DNA from 2 places in the Burkholderia sp. BCC0044 genome. Region 2 is predicted to be linked to the other one. Evidence: predicted binding sites of a transcription regulator. Region 2 holds the regulator's gene; the other holds the start of a gene.
What was found. The regulator FliA, encoded in region 2, starts transcription of late flagellar genes. The targets are predictions, from matches to a motif close to CTAAAGTTTNNNNNNNNNNNGCCGNTA.
Positions count from the first base shown of each region.

Region 1: fliS (flagellar export chaperone FliS) is a predicted target of FliA. The motif match lies at 7,288-7,314, and genes of this name have one in related genera.

Region 1 is NZ_CADFDO010000005.1:343,679-353,174, reverse strand. Features, by position in the region: gene HWX14_RS29615 (flagellar hook-length control protein FliK) at 1-1,137, opposite strand, end outside; gene fliJ (flagellar export protein FliJ) at 1,169-1,627, opposite strand; gene fliI (flagellar protein export ATPase FliI) at 1,633-3,162, opposite strand; gene fliH (flagellar assembly protein FliH) at 3,156-3,839, opposite strand; gene fliG (flagellar motor switch protein FliG) at 3,832-4,827, opposite strand; gene fliF (flagellar basal-body MS-ring/collar protein FliF) at 4,817-6,580, opposite strand; gene fliE (flagellar hook-basal body complex protein FliE) at 6,829-7,173, shown strand; gene fliS (flagellar export chaperone FliS) at 7,391-7,825, shown strand; gene HWX14_RS29575 (flagellar protein FliT) at 7,822-8,154, shown strand; gene HWX14_RS29570 (flagellar hook-length control protein FliK) at 8,375-9,496, shown strand, end outside.
Region 2 is NZ_CADFDO010000007.1:201,689-211,184, reverse strand. Features, by position in the region: gene ahcY (adenosylhomocysteinase) at 1-1,317, opposite strand, end outside; S-adenosyl-L-homocysteine riboswitch at 1,350-1,479, opposite strand; gene HWX14_RS32720 (RNA polymerase sigma factor FliA) at 1,605-2,336, opposite strand; gene HWX14_RS32715 (MinD/ParA family protein) at 2,362-3,180, opposite strand; gene flhF (flagellar biosynthesis protein FlhF) at 3,173-4,957, opposite strand; gene flhA (flagellar biosynthesis protein FlhA) at 4,954-7,056, opposite strand; gene flhB (flagellar biosynthesis protein FlhB) at 7,053-8,252, opposite strand; gene HWX14_RS32695 (VOC family protein) at 8,649-9,155, opposite strand; gene HWX14_RS32690 (DUF3443 family protein) at 9,316-9,496, opposite strand, start outside.

The DNA.
Region 1 (9,496 bases), on a different contig from region 2:
CAGCTTCGGCAGCGCGGCTTCGACCGCGTCGCGCACCTGCGGATGCTGCGACACGAACAGCGCGTGCGCATGGTTGTCCGCGACGCGCAGCACCACCTGCAGCGGCCCGAGATCGGGCGGGTTGAGCGTCAGCTCGGCGCTCTGCTGGTGCGCATTCGACAGGAACACCACCTTCTGGCTCAGCGCATCCGTCCAGTCGGCCGTGCCGACGTGCGGCGCGAGCACGTGCGCGTTGGCGGCGGCGATCGCACCGGCGGCCGGCGACAGTTGCAGGTTCGCCTGCGCGGCGGCAGCGGCCGTTGCGCCGGCCGCGAGCGTCGCGCTGGCGGCCGGATCCGTCGCGTTGCTGGCCGCCGCGAGTGCGTGCTGCGCGCCGGACTGCGCGTTCGCGTCGGCCTGCAGCGTCTGCGCGGTGATCTGGGTCGGCGTCTGTTGCGTGGCGAGCGCGCCTTTCGCGTCGGCGAGCGTGCGGTCGAACGTCGGCACTTTCGGCGTCAGCGGCGCGGCGGCATTCGACGCGGTTGCCGCCGGCGCGGTCGGCGCGGTCGGCGTGGCGGCGGCGGCCGTGCCGGTCGCCGGCATCGCAATCGCGTTCGCACCGCCCGTCAGCTTCGCGAGCGCCGCTTGCAGCGCGTCGCGGCTCGAAGCCGGATCGGTTTGCAGGGCGGCCGCGTCCTGGGGGGCATGATTCGCGAGCGTCGCCGTGGCGTCCGGCTGGCCGGACACGGCCGTCTTTTGCGCAGTGACGGCGGCGGCGGCCGCGTCGGCCGGCGTCGCGGTGTCCGGGCGCGCCTGCAGTTGCGCCTGCACGGCCGCGGCGGCCGCGAGGGCGGCGGCGTCGGGGTTGGCGGTGGCGGCGTTCGCGGTCGTGTCGTCGGTCGCCTTGTCGTCGTCCGTGCCGGACGGTTTCGCGCCGGCGGCCGGCTTCGAGGCAGCCTGTCTGGTCGACACGTCCGGCGTGCCGGCGTTGGCCGTATCGCCGCGCGTGGCGACGCTTTGCTTCAGCGTCTGCGCGAACGGTACGGCGCTCGTGGCGGCCGACGCATCGTTGGCGGCGGACGCACCCGAGCCGCGGGCGGCCTTGAGTGCGGCGCCGGCGGTGTCGAGCAGCGCGCCGAGCAGGGGCAGGGGAGGCATGACGGTTCTCTCGTTCGAAGGCGGTGGTCGGTTACGACGAACGGGCCGCGTCGGCCCGCATGCGCAGGATCTTCGCGGCATGTTCGTCGGCGTCGCGCTGTTCGCGCCGGGCGTCGCGCTGCGCTTCCTGCGCGACGCCGCGCGCCTGCAGGATTTCATACGAGCCGACGGTCCGTTTCTTCTGCTGCCAGTTCGGGCGCGCCTCGTCGATGCGGACCTCGGCCGCGGCGAGCACGGTGCGCTGCTGCGCGATCGCCGCATCGAGCGTGTCGATGAACGCCTGGAAATTGCGCCAGTTGCCGGCCGGCATCCCGCTCTGCGCGGATTGCGCGAAGCGCGCGTGGTATTCGTCGCGATAGCGCAGCAGCGCGTCGAGCTGTTCGGCCGCCGCGGTGCGGTCGCGCTGCGCGGTGCCGAGCTGCTTCGCGGCCGAATCGAGGTCGTCCTGCGCGCGGTCGAGCAGCAGCTGAAGGGGAAAGCCGTGGGCCATCGGGATCAGCCTCCGTAAGCGTCGAACAGCGCATCGAGTGCAGTGAGGCTCGATGCGAACGGCGCGCATTCGCGAAAGCCCTGCTGCAGGAACGCCTCGATGCGCGGGTAGAGCGCGATCGCGCGGTCGAGCTGCGCGTCGCGCCCGGGTGCGTAAGCGCCGACGGCGATCAGGTCGCGATTGCGCTGGTAGCGCGACAGCATCTGCTTGAACTGCCGCACGTGGTCGAGATGCGTTTCGTCGATCAGCGCGGTCATCGCACGGCTGATCGACGCCTCGATGTCGATCGCGGGATAGTGGCCGGCCTCGGCGAGCGCGCGCGACAGCACGATGTGGCCGTCGAGGATCGCGCGCGCCGAATCGGCGATCGGGTCCTGCTGGTCGTCGCCTTCGGTCAGCACCGTGTAGAACGCGGTGATCGAGCCGCCGCCTTCGGGCCCGTTGCCGGTGCGCTCGACGAGCGCGGGGAGCTTCGCGAACACCGACGGCGGATAGCCTTTCGTCGCAGGCGGCTCGCCGATCGCCAGTGCGATCTCGCGCTGCGCCATCGCATAGCGCGTCAGCGAATCCATCAGCAGCAGCACGTGCTTGCCCTGGTCGCGGAAATACTCGGCGAGCGACGTCGCGTACGCGGCGCCCTGCATCCGCAACAGCGGCGACACGTCGGCCGGCGCCGCGACGACGACCGAGCGCGCGAGCCCGTCCTCGCCGAGGATCTGTTCGATGAATTCCTTCACTTCGCGGCCGCGTTCGCCGATCAGCCCGATCACGATCACTTCCGCGCTCGTGTAGCGCGCCATCGTGCCGAGCAGCACCGACTTGCCGACGCCGGAGCCGGCGAACAGGCCCATCCGCTGGCCGCGGCCGACGGTGAGCAGCGCGTTGATCGCGCGCACGCCGACGTCGAGCACGTGGTGGATCGGCTCGCGATCGAGCGGGTTGATCGACGGCGCCGACAGCGGCGCATCGACTTTCGCCGCGAGCGGGCCGAGGCCGTCGAGCGGGCGGCCCGACGCGTCGACGACGCGCCCGAGCATCTCCCAGCCGACCGGCAGCCGCTTCGCGCCGGCGAGCGGATCGGTGACGGGCGCGCTTTCGCGCGGCCACACGCGTGCGCCGGGCAGCACGCCCGCGACATCGGTGGTCGGCATCAGGAACAGGCGGTCGCCGGCGAAGCCGACGACTTCGGCTTCCGCGTGCGGCAGCGTGCTGCCGGGCGGCAGTTCGATCGTGCATTCGGCGCCGACCGACAGGCGCAGCCCGATCGCCTCGAGCACGAGGCCGGCCGCGCGCGTGAGGCGCCCGCACGGCCGCAGCGGCAGTGCGCGGTGGCTGCGCGCGGCGAGCCCGTTCAGGTGCGTGCGCCAGTGGTCAAGGTGCGGATTGTGCGGCGCGCGCGGGGCGGCGGCGGGCGCGCTGGCCGGATGCGGCGCGCCGCCGTGCGCGCCTTCGGGCCCGAACGACGCGAGCGCGAGCTCGCGTTCGAGCGGCGTCATGCCGTCGTGCGCGAGTGCGTCGGGCGAGCGCGTCACCACGTGCTCACCTTGCCGATCGCGGCGGCGACGCGCTGCCAGCGCGTGGGCAGCGTCGCGTCGACCTCGCCGGTCGCGGCGTGCGCGCGGCAGCCGCCGCGCTCGATCGACGCGTCGGTGCGCACGTTCCAGCCGAGCGTGTCGAGGTCATCCTGCAGATACGCTTCGACGACGGGGAGGTCGGCCGGATGCACCGCGAGATGCGGCGCGCCGGACAGCGCGGGTTCGGCCGCGAGCACGTCGCGCACGGCGGCGACCAGCGCGGCCGGGTCGTGCTTCACGTGCTGGCGCACGACCTGCTGCGCGATGTCGAGCGCGAGCTGCGCGAGGTCGGACGCGAGATCGTGTTCGATGGCCGAGACGGCTTCGCGAAACGACGCGGCGAGCGCCGCGAGCTGCGCGGCCTGTTCGCGGGCGTCGGCCTGGCCGGCCTCGAAGCCCTGTTGGCGGCCCTGCTCGAAACCGGCCTGGTAACCGAGCGCCTGGCCTTCGACGTGGCCGGCCGCATGGCCTTCGGCGTGCGCGGCGTCGCGCACGCGCTGCAACTCCTCGGCGAGCGCGGCGGCAGCGGCCGCCGCGTCGTCGGGCGGCGGCGGGGGCGGCGGCGGGTCGAACGACGCCATCTCCCACCGCTGGTACGCGGTGAGGGTGCCCACGCGATCGCTCGCCGAATCAGACATACGCGTCTTCCGCCTTGCCGCCGATCGCGATCTGGCCGCTCTCGGCGAGGTTGCGCACGATCTGCAGGATGCGGCGCTGCTGCGTCTCGACTTCGGACACGCGCACCGGGCCGCGCGCGTCGAGATCCTCGGCGAGCAGTTCGGCCGCGCGCTGCGACATGTTCGCGAGGAACTTCTGGCGCAGCGCGGGCGGCGCGCCCTTCAGCGCGACGATCAGCGTTTCCGACTCGACTTCCTTGAGCACCATCTGGATCGCGCGGTCCTCGAGGTCGAGCAGGTTCTCGAACACGAACATCTGGTCGATGATCTTCTGCGCGAGATCGGCGTCGTACTGGCGCACGCTTTCGAGCACGCCTTCCTCGTGCACGCTCGTCATGAAGTTCAGGATCTCGGCCGCGGTGCGGATGCCGCCCATCGGGCTGCGCTTCAGGTTGTCGCTGCCGGACAGCAGGCCCGTCAGCACGTCGTCGAGTTCGCGCAGCGCGGCCGGCTGGATGCCGTCGAGCGTCGCGATCCGCAGCAGCACGTCGTTACGCAGCCGTTCGGTGAAGCAGGACGCGATTTCGGACGCCTGGTCGCGGTCGAGGTGCACGAGGATCGTCGCGATGATCTGCGGATGCTCGTTCTTGATCAGTTCGGCCACCGCGCCCGAATCCATCCATTTCAGGCCCTCGATGCCGCTCGTGTCGCTGCCCTGCAGGATGCGGTCGATCAGCACGCCGGCCTTGTCCTCGCCGAGCGCCTTCGTCAGCACCGAGCGGATGTACTCGTTCGAATCGAGCGACAGCGCGGTGTGCTGCTCGGCTTCCTTCACGAAGTCCTGCAGCACCTCCTCGACCTGCTCGCGCGTGACGTTCTTCAGCGCGGCCATCGCCACGCCGATCTTCTGGACCTCGCGCGGCGCGAGGAACTTGAATACCTGCGCGGCCTCTTCCTCGCCGATCGACATCAGCAGCAGCGCGCTCTTGGTCAAGCCTTCAGCGTTCATCGGACACCCAGTTCTTCACGACGGTGGCGACGATCTTCGGATCCTGGCGGGCGATCGTGCGCGCGTAGTCGAGGTTGCGTTCGTAGCGGTTCTTCTCGTTTTCGAAGCCGAGCAGCAGCGGGTCGGGTTCCTCGGCCGCCTTGTCCGGCGCGGGCAGCCCGTCGAGCGCGACCACGTCGTCCGGCGCCGCGAGCGCCGGCGCGACCGGCTCGGGCGGCGGGAACGCGCGGCGCATCGCCGGGCGCACGAACATGAAGTAGAGCGCCGCCGCGGCCGCCGCGATGCCGAGCCACTTCGCGGCTTCCTTCGCCATCGCGATCATGTCGGGCTGGCGCCACCACGGCAGGTCGGCGTACGGGTCGCTCGCGGTCGAGAACGCGCTGTTCACGACGTTTACCGAGTCGCCGCGCTTCTCGTCGTAGCCCATCGCGTCCTTCACGAGCTGTTCGACCTGCGCGAGCTTCGCGGGCGGCAGCGGCTGCATCGTCACGTGGCCCTTCGCGTCGGCGACCGGCTGGTAGTTGACGACGACCGCGACCGACAGCCGCTTCACGCTGCCCATCGGCTGCTCGGTGTGGCGGATCGTCTTGTCGAGCTCGTAGTTGGTCGTCTGGTCCTTGCGGTCGCTGACCGGCGTGGTCTGCGGCCCGTTCTGGCCGTTGCCGGCGACGATCGGCGCGGACGCCGGCTGCGGCGGCGTGTTCGACAGCGCGCCCGGCACGCCCGATGCGCCGCCCTGCGCGAGTTCGGTCGCGCTGCTGGTCTGCTGGCTGCGGATCGCGGATTGCTGCGGATTGCCGTTCGGGCCGTAGCTTTCCGACGTCTGCTCGATCTTCGAGAAATCGAGATCGGCGCTGACCTGCGAGCGCGCGTTGCCGGCGCCGAAGATCGGCGCGAGGATCGCGTCGATGCGCTTCTGCGTGTTGTGCTCGACCTGCTGCACGTACTTGAGCTGGCTCGCGTCGAGGCCGGACGCGGACGCGGTCTGGGTCAGCAGGTTGCCGTCCTGGTCGACGATCGTCACGTTCTTGGCCGGCATGTCGGGCACGCCGGACGACACCATCCGCGTGATCGCCTGCACCTGGCCCTCGTCGAGCACGCGGCCCGGGTAGAGGTCGACGAACACCGACGCGCTCGGCGCTTCCTTGTCGCGCACGAACACCGACGGCTTCGGGATCGCGAGATGCACGCGCGCGCCGCGCACGGCATTGATCGATTCGATGGTGCGCTGCAGCTCGCCTTCGAGCGCGCGCTGGTAGTTGATCTGCTCGGCGAACTGGCTGATGCCGAATTTCTGGTTGTCCATCAGCTCGAAGCCGACCGAGCCGCCCTTCGGCAGCCCCATCGCGGCGAGCTTCAAGCGCGTTTCGTGCACCTGGCCCGACGGCACGAGGATCGCGCCGCCGGCATCGGCGAACTTGTAGGGAACGTTTGCCTGCTGGAGCGCGGCGATGATCGCGCCGCCGTCGCGGTCCGACAGGTTGCTGTACAGCACGCGGTAGTCGGGCGCCCGGCTCCACAGCACGAGCGCGGTGATCGCGGCGATCGCGAACGCGACGGCGATCACGAACGGCAGCTTCGGGTTGCCCTTCATCCGCGAGATGCCGGGAATGCGTTCGGCGAAGCCGCCCAGCCCGAAGTCCGCGCCTGCGCCGCCCGCGCCCGGCAACGCGGCGGCCGCGGCGGCGCCGGGCGCCGGGCTGAGGCCCGCGCGGGCGTCTGGGTTGATCAGCGAGTTGGCCTGCGAATCCATGCGTCGAGTTTCTCCGGAGCGGGACGACTGAGCTCGCTCGGACGAGCGGGCGGACAATGACACGATGCGATTATCGTGACCCGCGGCGCACTCCGATCGACCGAAAAGAGCGGGGTTTCCCCCGTACTTTCGCGGCTTTGACGCGCGCCGCGCTGCTATCCTTTCTCGCGATCCGGCATGGTGCGCGTGGTGCGGCGCCGGCGGGTCGCCCGGTGCGTCCGGGTCTCTTCTCTATGTCTGGGGACAGCATGACTGCGAACGTCAGCGGAATCGGTTCGGTGTTGCAACAGATGCAGTCGATGGCCGCGCAGGCGTCCGGCGGCGTCGCGAGCCCGACGGCGGCGCTGGCCGGCTCGGGCGCGGCGACGGCCGGCACGTTCGCGAGCGCGATGAAGGCGTCGCTCGACAAGATCAGCGGCGACCAGCAGCACGCGCTCGGCGAGGCGAAGGCGTTCGAGGTCGGCGCGCCGAACATCTCGCTGAACGACGTGATGGTCGACATGCAGAAAGCCAATATCGGCTTCCAGTTCGGGCTCCAGGTCCGCAACAAGTTGGTGAGCGCTTACAACGACATCATGCAGATGTCGGTGTGAGGCGACGGGCATCCGGCGACGGGCATCCGGGGACGGCCATCCGATGGCGACTCCGGGCCTGCCGAATAGCGCCGGCGAGCCGGCGCCGCTTGCCCGGCGGCAGCCCCCGCGCACCTAAAGCTTTCCAAATCCCTTCCGATAACTTCGGTGAAGGCCGCGCCGTGCCACGCACGGCGGCGGCGCCCGTCTAGCCAAGACAAATAACAAGGAGAAGCGCATGTTTTCCCCAGGACACGCTGGAGCCAGTGCATACGCGCGTGTCGGCGTCGAGACCGGGGTGATGGGCGCGTCCCCGCACCGGCTGATCGCGATGCTGTACCAGGGCGCGCGGCAGGCGATCGCGCTCGCGCGCATGCATTTGCAGCAGGACAACGTGTCCGGGCGCGGCGAAGCGATCGGCAAGGCGATCCGGATCGTCGAGAGCGGCCTGCAGGCGTCGCTGAATCGCGACGCGGGCGGCGAGATCGCCGAGCGCCTCCATGCGCTGTATGCGTATATCGGCCGGCGTCTGCTGGAAGCGAACGCGCAGGCGAGCGACGCGATGCTGGTCGAGGTCGACGGCTTGCTCGCGACGCTCGAGGAAGCATGGACGGGCATCGCCCCGGAAGTCGCGCGGATGGCCGCGCAACAGGTAGCGGAAGCATCACGATGAATCACAAGGCCGAATACTTCGCGCGCTACGAGGCGCTCGCCGCCGTGTCGGGCCGGATGCTGTGCGCCGCGCGCGGCGCCGACTGGAACGCGTTGCCGGGGTTGCAGGCCGAATTCATGCAGCTCGTCGACGGGTTGAAGGAGGCCGATCCGGGCGTCGTGCTCGACGAATCGGATCTCGGCCGCAAGCTCGACCTGATCCGCCGCATCCTGGCCGACGACGCCGCGATCCGCGATCTCGCGAGCCCGGACATCGCGCGGCTGTCCGCGCTGTTCGAGGCGCGGCGCTCGACCCAGGTATTGACCGATCTGTACCGCGCGCGCGGGTAGGGCCGTGTGCCGGGACACGGGCGCGACGCGCCCGGCCCGGCGCCGCATGCGGCGCGCGCTGTTCCCGCGGGCGATTTCGGGCATTCCCGCGGAATGAGTTTTCATGGGGTTGCCACGAGAACGGCCGCTCGCCGCGTTGCGCGCCTCGCGAGCGGCCGTTCTCGTGGCAACGCATGTGCGTTCCATATGCAACAGACCCTAACGTGAGCAGGCTCCGATCATGACCGGTATCGACTCCGTTGCGGCCGCGCTGCTGGCGAGCCGCCTCGACAGCCTGCTGACCGGCACCGTATCGGCGCCCGTCGGCGGCGGCGCGACCTCGCAGGTCGGCACGCCGGGCGCCGGCGCGTCGTCCGCGCCGCCGGCCGGCAGCCCGCCTGCCGCGCCGCCCGCTTCCACGCAGACCGCGCTGTCCGATGTCGGGCGCGTGCTCGACGCGATCTCGCGCTCGGGCGGCGATGCGACGCCGGCGATCGTCGGGCGGCTGCCGCTGCTGGCCGACCCCGCCGTGCTGCTCGCCGATACGCCCGTGCCGGCGCGCGCGCCGGCTGCGTCCGGTCCCGCCGAGTCTGCCACGCCGGCTTCCGCGGAAGCGTCGTCCGCCGCCGCGACGCGGGCCGCGGCGGCGCCCTCGGTCGCACCGCCCGTCGCGGCGCTGCGTGCGGCGCTGGCGCAGGCCGTGAGCGAGAGCGGCCTTTTCTACGAATCCCATCTCGCGCAGTGGCTGGCCGGCCAGCGTCCGCTCGCGGCGCTGCTGCGCGAGCCGCAGGCGCGCCTGGCGACCGCGCTCGCGCCGGCCGACCCGGATGCCGTCCCGCACGATTCCACCGACTTGCTCGACGAACTGCTTGCCCAGCGCCCGCCGCTGCCGGCTGCCGCGCGCGCGAGCGCGCCGCCGCCGGCCCAGGGCGGCGCGCCTGCGCGCGACCCTACGCAGGCCGCAGCAGCGGCCGCCCGGCAGGGCGCATCGTTGCCGCCCGATACCGCCGATCCGCTGGCCGCGCACGCCGATACGCGCTGGACGCCCGCGCGTGCCGAGCTGGCCGCCGCATCGTCCGATCCGCAGGCGCAGCAGCCGCTCGCGACCGTGCACCCGGCCGCCGTGCCGATCGTTCGGCAGCAGCTCGATGCGCTCGCGACCGACCAGTTTCGCTGGACCGGCGAGGCGTGGCCCGGCGCGCGGCTCGACTGGACGATCGAACCCGACGAGCCGGGCCACCGCGCACCGCGCGGCGGCAGTGACGACGACGCGGGCGACGGCATCGCGTGGCGCACGCGCCTCACGCTGACGCTGCCGTCGCTCGGCACGGTCGACGCCGAGCTGGTGCTGAACGGCGCGCAG
Region 2 (9,496 bases):
CAGGTGCAGGCGCGCGACCTTTTCATCGAGATGCTTCGGCAGCACGTACACCTTGTTCTCGTACTGCTCGCCGCGCGTGAACAGCTCGATCTGCGCGAGCGTCTGGTTCGCGAACGAGTTCGACATCACGAACGACGGGTGGCCGGTCGCGCAGCCGAGGTTCACGAGGCGGCCTTCGGCCAGCAGGATCACGCGCTTGCCGTCCGGGAAGATGATGTGGTCGACCTGCGGCTTGATGTTTTCCCACTGGTACTGGCGCGTCGACGCGACGTCGATTTCCGAGTCGAAGTGGCCGATGTTGCAGACGATCGCGTTGTGACGCATCGCCTTCATGTGATCGTGGTTGATCACGTGGTAGTTGCCGGTCGCCGTCACGAAGATGTCGGCCTTGTCCGCCGCGTATTCCATCGTCACGACGCGGTAGCCTTCCATCGCCGCCTGCAGCGCGCAGATCGGATCGATTTCGGTGACCCACACGGTCGCGCCCAGGCCGCGCAGCGACTGCGCGCAACCCTTGCCCACGTCGCCGTAGCCCGCGACGACCGCGACCTTGCCCGCGATCATCACGTCGGTCGCGCGCTTGATGCCGTCGACGAGCGACTCGCGGCAGCCGTACAGGTTGTCGAACTTCGACTTCGTGACCGAATCGTTCACGTTGAACGCCGGGAACGGCAGGCGGCCGTCCTTTTCCATCTGGTACAGGCGGTGCACGCCGGTCGTGGTTTCTTCGGTCACGCCCTTGATGTGCGCGAGGCGCTTCGAGTACCAGTTCGCGTCGACGTCGAGGTGCGCGGCGATCGACTTGTACAGCGCGACTTCTTCCTCGTTGGTCGGCTTCGCGATCACCGAACGGTCCTTCTCGGCCTTCGAGCCGAGGATCAGCAGCAGCGTTGCGTCGCCGCCGTCGTCCAGGATCATGTTCGCGAATTCGCCGTTCGGCCATTCGAAGATGCGGTGCGAGAACTCCCAGTATTCGTCGAGCGATTCGCCCTTGAACGCGAACACCGGCGTGCCGGCTTCGACGATCGCGGCCGCTGCGTGATCCTGGGTCGAGAAGATGTTGCACGACGCCCAGCGAACATCGGCGCCAAGCGCCTTCAGCGTCTCGATCAGCACGCCCGTCTGGATCGTCATGTGCAGCGAACCGGCAATGCGCGCGCCCTTCAGCGGCTGCTGCGCCTTGTATTCGTCGCGGATCTGCACGAGGCCCGGCATTTCGGTCTCGGCGATGTTGAGTTCCTTGCGGCCCCAGCCGGCCAGCGCCATGTCGGCGACGACGTAATCGTGGGAAGCCTTGGAATCGATAATGGCGTTCATCACGCCCTCCTTTCTAAAAAGTTTCTAGATTGGTGACGTGAGCGCCGTTCAGGAAGCGGGGCCGGCGCGAAACGCGAAACGTCTGTCTCGCCGCACGGCTGCTTGGTGAAGCCTTCCGAGCCTGGCGGACGCAGATGGTCCGTCGCAACGCTCCTCGGAAAACGGAGGGGATTGTAGCAAATCGGCGCGTGAAATGCGCAAGCACGGCGCGCAAGGACAGCGCACCAGCGGCACGGGCGTGCGGCGCCGGCGCGCGCAGCCGTGGCCGAAGGGTCGGGACTTCGGGGTCAGGACTCCGCGCCGACCCACGCCTGTTCGCGCAGCCGCGCGCGCAGGCGCGCGACGGCCTGGCTGTGCAGCTGGCACACGCGCGATTCGCTCACCTCGAGCACCGCGCCGATCTCGCGCAGATTCAGACCCCGTTCGTAGTACAGCGACATCAAGAGCTTCTCGCGCTCCGGCAGCCGCTCGATCGCCTCGACGAGCGCCTCGCGCAGGTGCTCGTCGAGCAGCGCCGACAACGGATCGGCGTGATCGACGCGATAGCGGTCGAGGAACGGTTCGTCGTCGGCCGCGCGGTCGAAATCCTCGTAGTAGATCAGCTGGCTGCCGTGCAGGTCCTGCAGCATCCCCTGGTATTCGTCGAGCGGCATGTTCAGGTGCTGCGCGATCTCGGTCTCGCTCGCCGAGCGGCCGAGGTGCTGCTCGACCTGGTGCACCGCGTGCTCGACCTCGCGCGACGTCTTGCGCAGGCTGCGCGGCAGCCAGTCGTTGCTGCGCAGCTCGTCGAGCATCGCGCCGCGAATGCGCTGCGTCGCGTAGGTCTCGAACTGCGCGCCCTGGTCTTCCTTGTAGCGGCCGGCCGCGTCCATCAGGCCGATCATGCCGGCCTGGATCAGGTCGTCGAGATCGACGCTCGCCGGCATCTTCGCGACGAGCTGCAGCCCGAGGCGGCGCACGAGCGGCGCGTATTGCGCGAGCACGTCGGCCTGGGACATCTTTCCTTGAGCGTTGTACATCGTGGCTCTCTCCTTCGGGTGGCGCTCACGCGGCGTGTGCCGCGCCCGCCTCATACGACGGCTTGCCGCCGGCGTGGACCGCGCGGCCCGCACCCGAACGCGGGCGCATCGGCCAGTACAACAGGTCGGCGGCAATCTGCCGGTAGTCGCGCGCGGCGGCCGACGACGGGAACGCGTCGACCACCGCATGCATCAGTTCGCGGGCATGCTCGACGAGCGGATCGGCGTTCACGCAGCCCGCGTCGGCGATCGACACGGTCAGGTAGCGGCTCGCGACGCCCGCGAGGTTGTCGAACGCCGTCTTCGCGTCCGCGTGGCTGCCGACCTGATTGGTCAGCACGCGGAACTGCGCGAACGCGTGCGCGAAATGCAGCCGCTTCATGCACGCATACGCCTCGGTGATCGCCTGCGCGGCGACCCGCGTGACGACCAGCACGTCGTGCGCTTCGCGCGCGAGCGCCGAGAACGAGCCGTCGGCGCCGAGCTGCGCGTCGACGAGGACGATGTCGGCCGGGCCGTCGATGAAGTCGCTCAGTTGCGCGTCGCTGTAGCCGACGCGCGCGAGCCGCGCGGCGCCGCACAGGCCGAAGCCCGCCGCCACCCGCGTGCGTTCGCCGTCGCGCAGCCACGCGCCGGCGAGCGTCGCGCTCGCCGAATGCACGTCGGCGCGCTCGTCGACGACGAGCACGTCCTTGCCGAGCGACGCGAGCGCCGCCGCCAGGTTCACCACGGTGGACGTGCAGCCGACGCCCGCCGGCCCGCCCGTCACCGCGACGATGCGCGACGCGCGCCCGGCCAGCAGGCGCCGCAGCCCTTCGGCCTGGTCGATGATCCGTTTATCCAAATCGCACCTCGTGCAGCTCGGCGGTGGAACGTGCGGTCAGTGCGGAAAGCAGCGTCGGCATGTCCTCGTCTTGCGGCACGAAGGGCGAGCCGTCGCGCGGCACACAGAACGCGCTCTTCAGCAGGAATCGGGTCGACGCGACGTACAGGTTCTCCGGCACCTTCTGGCCGGTCGACACGTAGTGGACCGGCAGCTTGTAGCGGATCACCGTGTCGAGCACGCCGCCGAGGTGGGTCGCCTCGTCGAGCTTCGTGAGGATGCAGCCGGCCAGGTCAGGCCCCGCGAGATCCGGATGCTCGCCCGCGCTGCGGTACGCCTGCACGACTTCGTTCAGCGTGTCGCCGTGGCTCGTCGCGTTGAGCAGCAGCAGGCGCTGCACCGGCGCATTCGCGCCGTGCAGCATCGCGATCTGGTCGGACACCGCGCGGTCGCGCTGGCTCATGCCGATCGTGTCGATCAGCACGATGTGCTTGTTGCGCAGCTCGGACAGCGCGAGCGCGAGGTCGCCCGCATCCTTCACCGCGTGAACCGGTACGCCGAGGATCTTGCCGAAGATGCGCAGTTGCTCGTGGCCGCCGATCCGGTAGCTGTCGGTGGTCAGCAGCGCGACCTTGCTCGCGCCGAAGCGCATCACGCAGCGCGCGGCCAGCTTCGCGGTGGTGGTCGTCTTGCCGACGCCGGTCGGCCCCATCAGCGCGAACACGCCGCCGCGCTCCATCAGCGCGTCCTCGCTGTCGAGCACCGGCAGGTTCGACGCGAGCACCGACTGCGCCCATTCGGCGGCCTGCTCGAAGGTCTGCGCGCCGTCGCCGGCCGGCAGGTTGTCGACCAGCATCCGCACGAGCTGCGCGGAGAAGCCGGCCGCGAACAGGTGCTTCGTCAGCGCGCTGTGGACGGCGCTGCGACGCTGGCGGTCGTGCCACATCAGGCTGTCGAACTGCTCTTCCATCATCCCGCGCAGCTCGCCGAGCTCCTGCATCACCGTGTCGTTGACGATCCGCTCGATGCGCGACTTCACCGCATCGGCCACCACGGCGGCCGCGTCGGCGGACAGGCGCGTGCGGTCGGTCGCCCTGGCGCCGTACGCGACACCCATGTCGAGGGCGCGCTTCGCGGCGGCCGGCGCTCCGGTGGTCGGTGCTGCGGCGGCCGGCATCCGGCGCTCGGCGTCGCGCACGATGTCGCGCGCCCAGTCGGGCGGCGTCGCGCCGGCCGCGGCTTGCGGCGCGGGCGCGCTCGCCTGCGGCTCGGCCGGCGCCTGCGCACGGGCGATCAGCGCGTCGCGCTGCTGCGTCAGGCGCTTCGCGTGCTCGACGAGCCACGGTGCGGGTTCGGAGGCCGGGGCAGGCGATCCGGCGGCCGACGCAGCGATCGACGGCACGGCCGCAGCCGGCGCGTCCGCATCGATCGGCGCGGCATGCGCATCCGCCTCGTGCGCATCGGCGCTCGCGCCGAACACGGACGAGAACACGTCCGGCAGCCCGCCTTCGCCCGCCGCATACGGATTGACGGCCGGGCGCGGGGCGATGCCCGGACGCGACACGATGCCCGGCACGGCCGCGGCCGGCACGGATTCCGGCACGCGCGGCGTGGCGAAGCGCGGACGCGCGGCCGGCGGCGCCACCGCGGCGAGATCCGAATCGGCGAGTGCAACGATTTCGACACTGCCGTCATCGAGCGTGCGGTTCGACAGCACGACCGCGTCGGCGCCGAGCGCCTCGCGCACGAGACGAAGTGCGTCGCGGCTCGTTGCGCCGGTGAATTTGCGAATGTTCAAGCGGAACCCCCGATGACGTTAACGACTTTGATCGTGCGTGTGTCCGGCACTTCGGCGTACGACAGCACTTTCAATTGCGGCAGGCTGCGGCGCAGGAAACGCGCGAGCATCGCGCGCAGCGCGTGCTGCACGAGCAGCACGGGCGGCAGCCCGAGATTCTGTTGACGCAGCATCGCTTGCTGCGTGCCGGTCAGAAGGTTGTGCGCGAGGCCGGGTTCGAGGCCCGGGTTCGCGCCGGTGGCGAGCGCCTGCGACAGCACGCGCTCCAGGTTCGCGTCGAGGCCCATCACCTGCATTTCGCCGGCGCCCGGATACCACTGCTGCGTGATCGCGCGGCCGAGCGAGAGCCGCACCGCGGCCGTGATCTCGAACGCGTCGCCGCGGCCCGCATGCTCGGACACGGCCTCGAGGATCGTGCGCATGTCGCGGATCGGCACGCCTTCCTCGAGTAGGTTCTGCAGCACCTTCTGCAGCGTGGTGAGCGAGATCGTCTTCGGCACCAGGTCCTCGACGAGCGACGGCGCGTCCTTGCCGGTGCGCTCGACGAGCGCCTGCACTTCCTGGCGGCCGAGCAGCTCGGCCGCGTGCTGGACGACGAGGTGGTTCAGGTGCGTCGCGACGACCGTGCTCGCGTCGACCACCGTGTAGCCGTACACCTGCGCCTGCTCGCGCAGCGCGACGTCGATCCACACGGCCGGCAGCCCGAACGCCGGATCCTGCGTGACGGCGCCCGGCAGCGCGGCCGTCACCTGGCCCGGGTTGATCGCGAGCCACTGGCCGGGGAACACTTCGCCGACGCCGATCTCGACGCCCTTCAGCGCGATCCGGTACGCGTTCGGCCGCAGTTCGAGGTTGTCGCGGATATGGATCACCGGCGGCAGGAAGCCGATTTCCTGCGCGAATTTCTTGCGGATGCTCTTGATGCGCTTGAGCAGCTCGCCGTCGCTGTTCTTGTCGACCAGCGGGATCAGCCGGTAGCCGACTTCGAGGCCGAGCGGGTCGATCAGCTGCACGTCGTCCCAGGTCGCTTCGTGGCTGTCGGCCGGCAGCACGGCGGGCGGCGCGATGTCGGTCACGTCGCCGGCCGCCTTGCGGGCCGCCGCGCGCTTGGTCTGCGTGCGTGCCAGCCAGATCGCGCCGCCGCCGAGCGCGAGGAACGCGAAGTGCGGCATCCCGGGGATCAGCCCCATCAGCACGATGATCGCGCCGGTGATGTTCAGCACGCGCGGGTTCGTGAACAGCTGGCCGGTGATCTGCGTGCCGATGTCCTCGTCGGTCGCGACGCGCGACACGATCACGCCGGCCGCGGTCGAGATCACGAGCGACGGGATCTGCGCGACGAGGCCGTCGCCGATCGTCAGCAGCGTGTAGTTGGTGCCGGCCGCGGCGAACGACATGTCGTGCTGGACCATCCCGACGATCAGCCCGCCGATCACGTTGATCGCCATGATGATCAGGCCGGCGATCGCGTCGCCGCGCACGAACTTCGACGCGCCGTCCATCGACCCGTAGAACTCGGCTTCCTGCGACACGGCGAGGCGCCGCTTGCGCGCCTGTTCCTCGTTGATGAGGCCGGCGTTCAGGTCGGCGTCGATCGCCATCTGCTTGCCGGGCATCGCGTCGAGCGTGAAGCGCGCGGACACTTCGGCGATCCGCCCCGCGCCCTTCGTGATCACCATGAAGTTGATGATCATCAGGATCACGAACACGACGATGCCGACCGCGAAGTTGCCGCCGACGAGGAAGTGGCCGAACGCCTCGATCACCTGGCCGGCCGCGTCGGGCCCGGTGTGGCCTTCGAGCAGCACGACGCGCGTCGACGCGACGTTCAGCGACAGGCGCAGGAGCGTCGAGAACAGCAGCACGCTCGGGAACGCCGCGAAGTCGAGCGGCTTCATCGTGTACATGCTGACGAGCAGCACCATCACGGACAGCGCGATGTTGAACGTGAACAGCAGATCCAGCAGCATCGGCGGCAGCGGCAGGATCATCATCCCCAGGATCATGCAGATGAGGATCGGGCCCGCGAGCGCGCGCAGGTTGGCGCCCGCGAACGGGTTCGGGCGCTTCGCGAACAGGCCGGTGGTCGGGGTGCTCATGCTGCGGTCCCTTGCTTGCCGAGGGTGTCCTCGGCTTCTTCACGTTCGTCGTCGGCGGCGACCGACGTGCCCTTGTCGAGGTCGGCCGGCACGTCGAGATCGACCGGCATCGCCGGGAACGCGCCGCCTTCCGAACGGAAGCGCTTGAGCTGGTAGACCCACGCGAGCACTTCGGCGACCGCCGAGTACAGCGAACCGGGAATCTCGCGCTCGATTTCGACGTTGTGATACAGCGCACGCGCGAGCGGCGGCGCTTCGAGCAGCGGCACGTTGTGTTCGGCCGCGAGCTCGCGGATGCGCGCGGCGACGAGGTTCACGCCCTTCGCGACGACCTTCGGCGCGCGCATCTCGCCATCCGTGTATTGCAGCGCGACCGCGAAGTGCGTCGGGTTCGTGACGACCACGTCGGCCTTCGGCACGGCCGCCATCATCCGGCGGCGGGCGATCGCGCGCTGCTGCTGGCGGATCCGCCCCTTCACGTGCGGATCGCCTTCGTTCTCGCGATGCTCGCGCTTCACTTCTTCCTTCGTCATGCGCAACTTCTTGTTGTACTGCCAGAGTTGGTAAGGCACATCGAGCCCGGCGACCACCAGCATCCCGGCGACCGTCGTGCCGCAGCACACGGCGACCAGATGCAGCGCATCGGGCAGCGCGGCGCCGAGCGGCTGCGTGGCGAGGCCGAGCAGTTCGTCCTTGCTGCGCCAGATCGCGATGCCGCCGATCCCGCCGACCACCAGCGTCTTCGCGATCGACATCCCGAGCTGGATCGGCCCCTGGATCGAGAAGATCCGGCCGAGGCCCGAGATCGGGTTCAGGCGGTCGAACTTCAGCTCGAACGTCTTTTGCGAAATCAGCCAGCCGCCGAGCGCCATCGGCGCGAGCAGCGCGGCGACGCCGGTGAGCGCGAGCAGCGGCAGCAGCGCGGCGAAGCCTTCGAGGCTCGCGCTGCCGGCCGCCGACAGCATCCGGTGGGTGTCGAACGCGGTCGCGCGATCGAACGTGAACGCGCCGCGCAGCATCGCCTGCAGATGCCCGCCCGACGGGCCCGCGAGCAGCCATGCGCCGTAGAACCCCGCCGCGAGCAGTGCGAACGAAGCCAGTTCGCGCGAACGCGCGACCTGCCCCTCCTCGCGCGCCTTTTCGCGGCGCCTGGGAGTGGCGGCTTCGGTCTTGTCGAGATCGCTCTCGTCTGCCACGGGGCCTCCGGTCGGGTACGGCGGAATGCCGCTTTCCAGTGACACCGATTATTCATGGAGGCGTCAAACGCCGATCGGTCGAGCAAAGCCGGGAAAGGGGGGTATTTCGGGGAATCGGGCGAGCCGCCGCGAACGCGGCTGGAACGGCGCGGAATGGGGGCGGAGCGACGTGCGGCGCGGCGGGAAACGGGCCGCTCGGCGCACGGGCGAAGCGACGGCTGCAAGCGGGACAGCCGCGGCGGAATGCGAGGGGAACGGTGAAACGACGGGCGGGAACGGCGTGGGAAATCGGCCCCGACGCAACGGCGTCGTGGGTCGGGCGTCGGCGTCGTGGGTCGGCGTCGGGACGGCCGGACGGCCACCGCCGGCCTGAATGACCTGAGCGGCCTGAGCGACCTAAGCGGATTCGCCGGCCGCCGCCCGCTGCAGCGCGCCGAGATCGAGCTTCTTCATCGTCATCACCTGCGCCATCACGCGCTCGGCGCGGGCCGGGTCGCCCGTCATCAGTTCGGCCATCTGCACGGGCACGACCTGCCACGACACGCCGAAGCGGTCGCGCAGCCACCCGCATTGCTGCGCACGCGCGTCGCCGCCTTCGGACAGGCGCGCCCAGTAATGGTCGATCTCGGCCTGGTCGCGGCAGTTGACGACGAACGACACGGCCGGCGTCATCTGGAACATGGGGCCGCCGTTCAGCGCGACGAACGCCTGCCCGTCGAGCTCGAACGCCACGGTCATCACCGCGCCCTCGGCGTTGCCGGACGCCTGCGCGCCGGCCTTGCCGTAGCGCGCGACGTGCACGATGCGCGCGTTGTCGAACACCGAGACGTAGAAGCCGGCCGCCGCCTCGGCGTCGCGGTCGAACCACAGGAACGGCGTGATGCGCTGGATATGCGAGTTCATGCGCTGTCTCCTCTCATGTCGTGCCGGCACCGCTGCCGGTCTTACATCGTAGACGCTATGCCGGCGCCTGGCGGTGCGCCGATCCGTAGCCGCGCGCCCGCCGGGTCGAAAAAAAGGGGGCGATCGCTCGCCCCCTCGTTCCCGCGTCCGCCGTGCCGCGTCAGAACGCGACGAACGGCTGCGCGCCGCCGCTCGCGGTCTTGTCCATCCCGAAGTAGATCGTCTTGCCGTAGAAGTGCGGCATGCCGATGTCGAGCCAGTTGGACGAGCCGAACGGGCCGGCAATGTCGTTGAACGCGAACGTCGACGAGTTCGAGAACAGCGAATCCGCGTTCGCGACC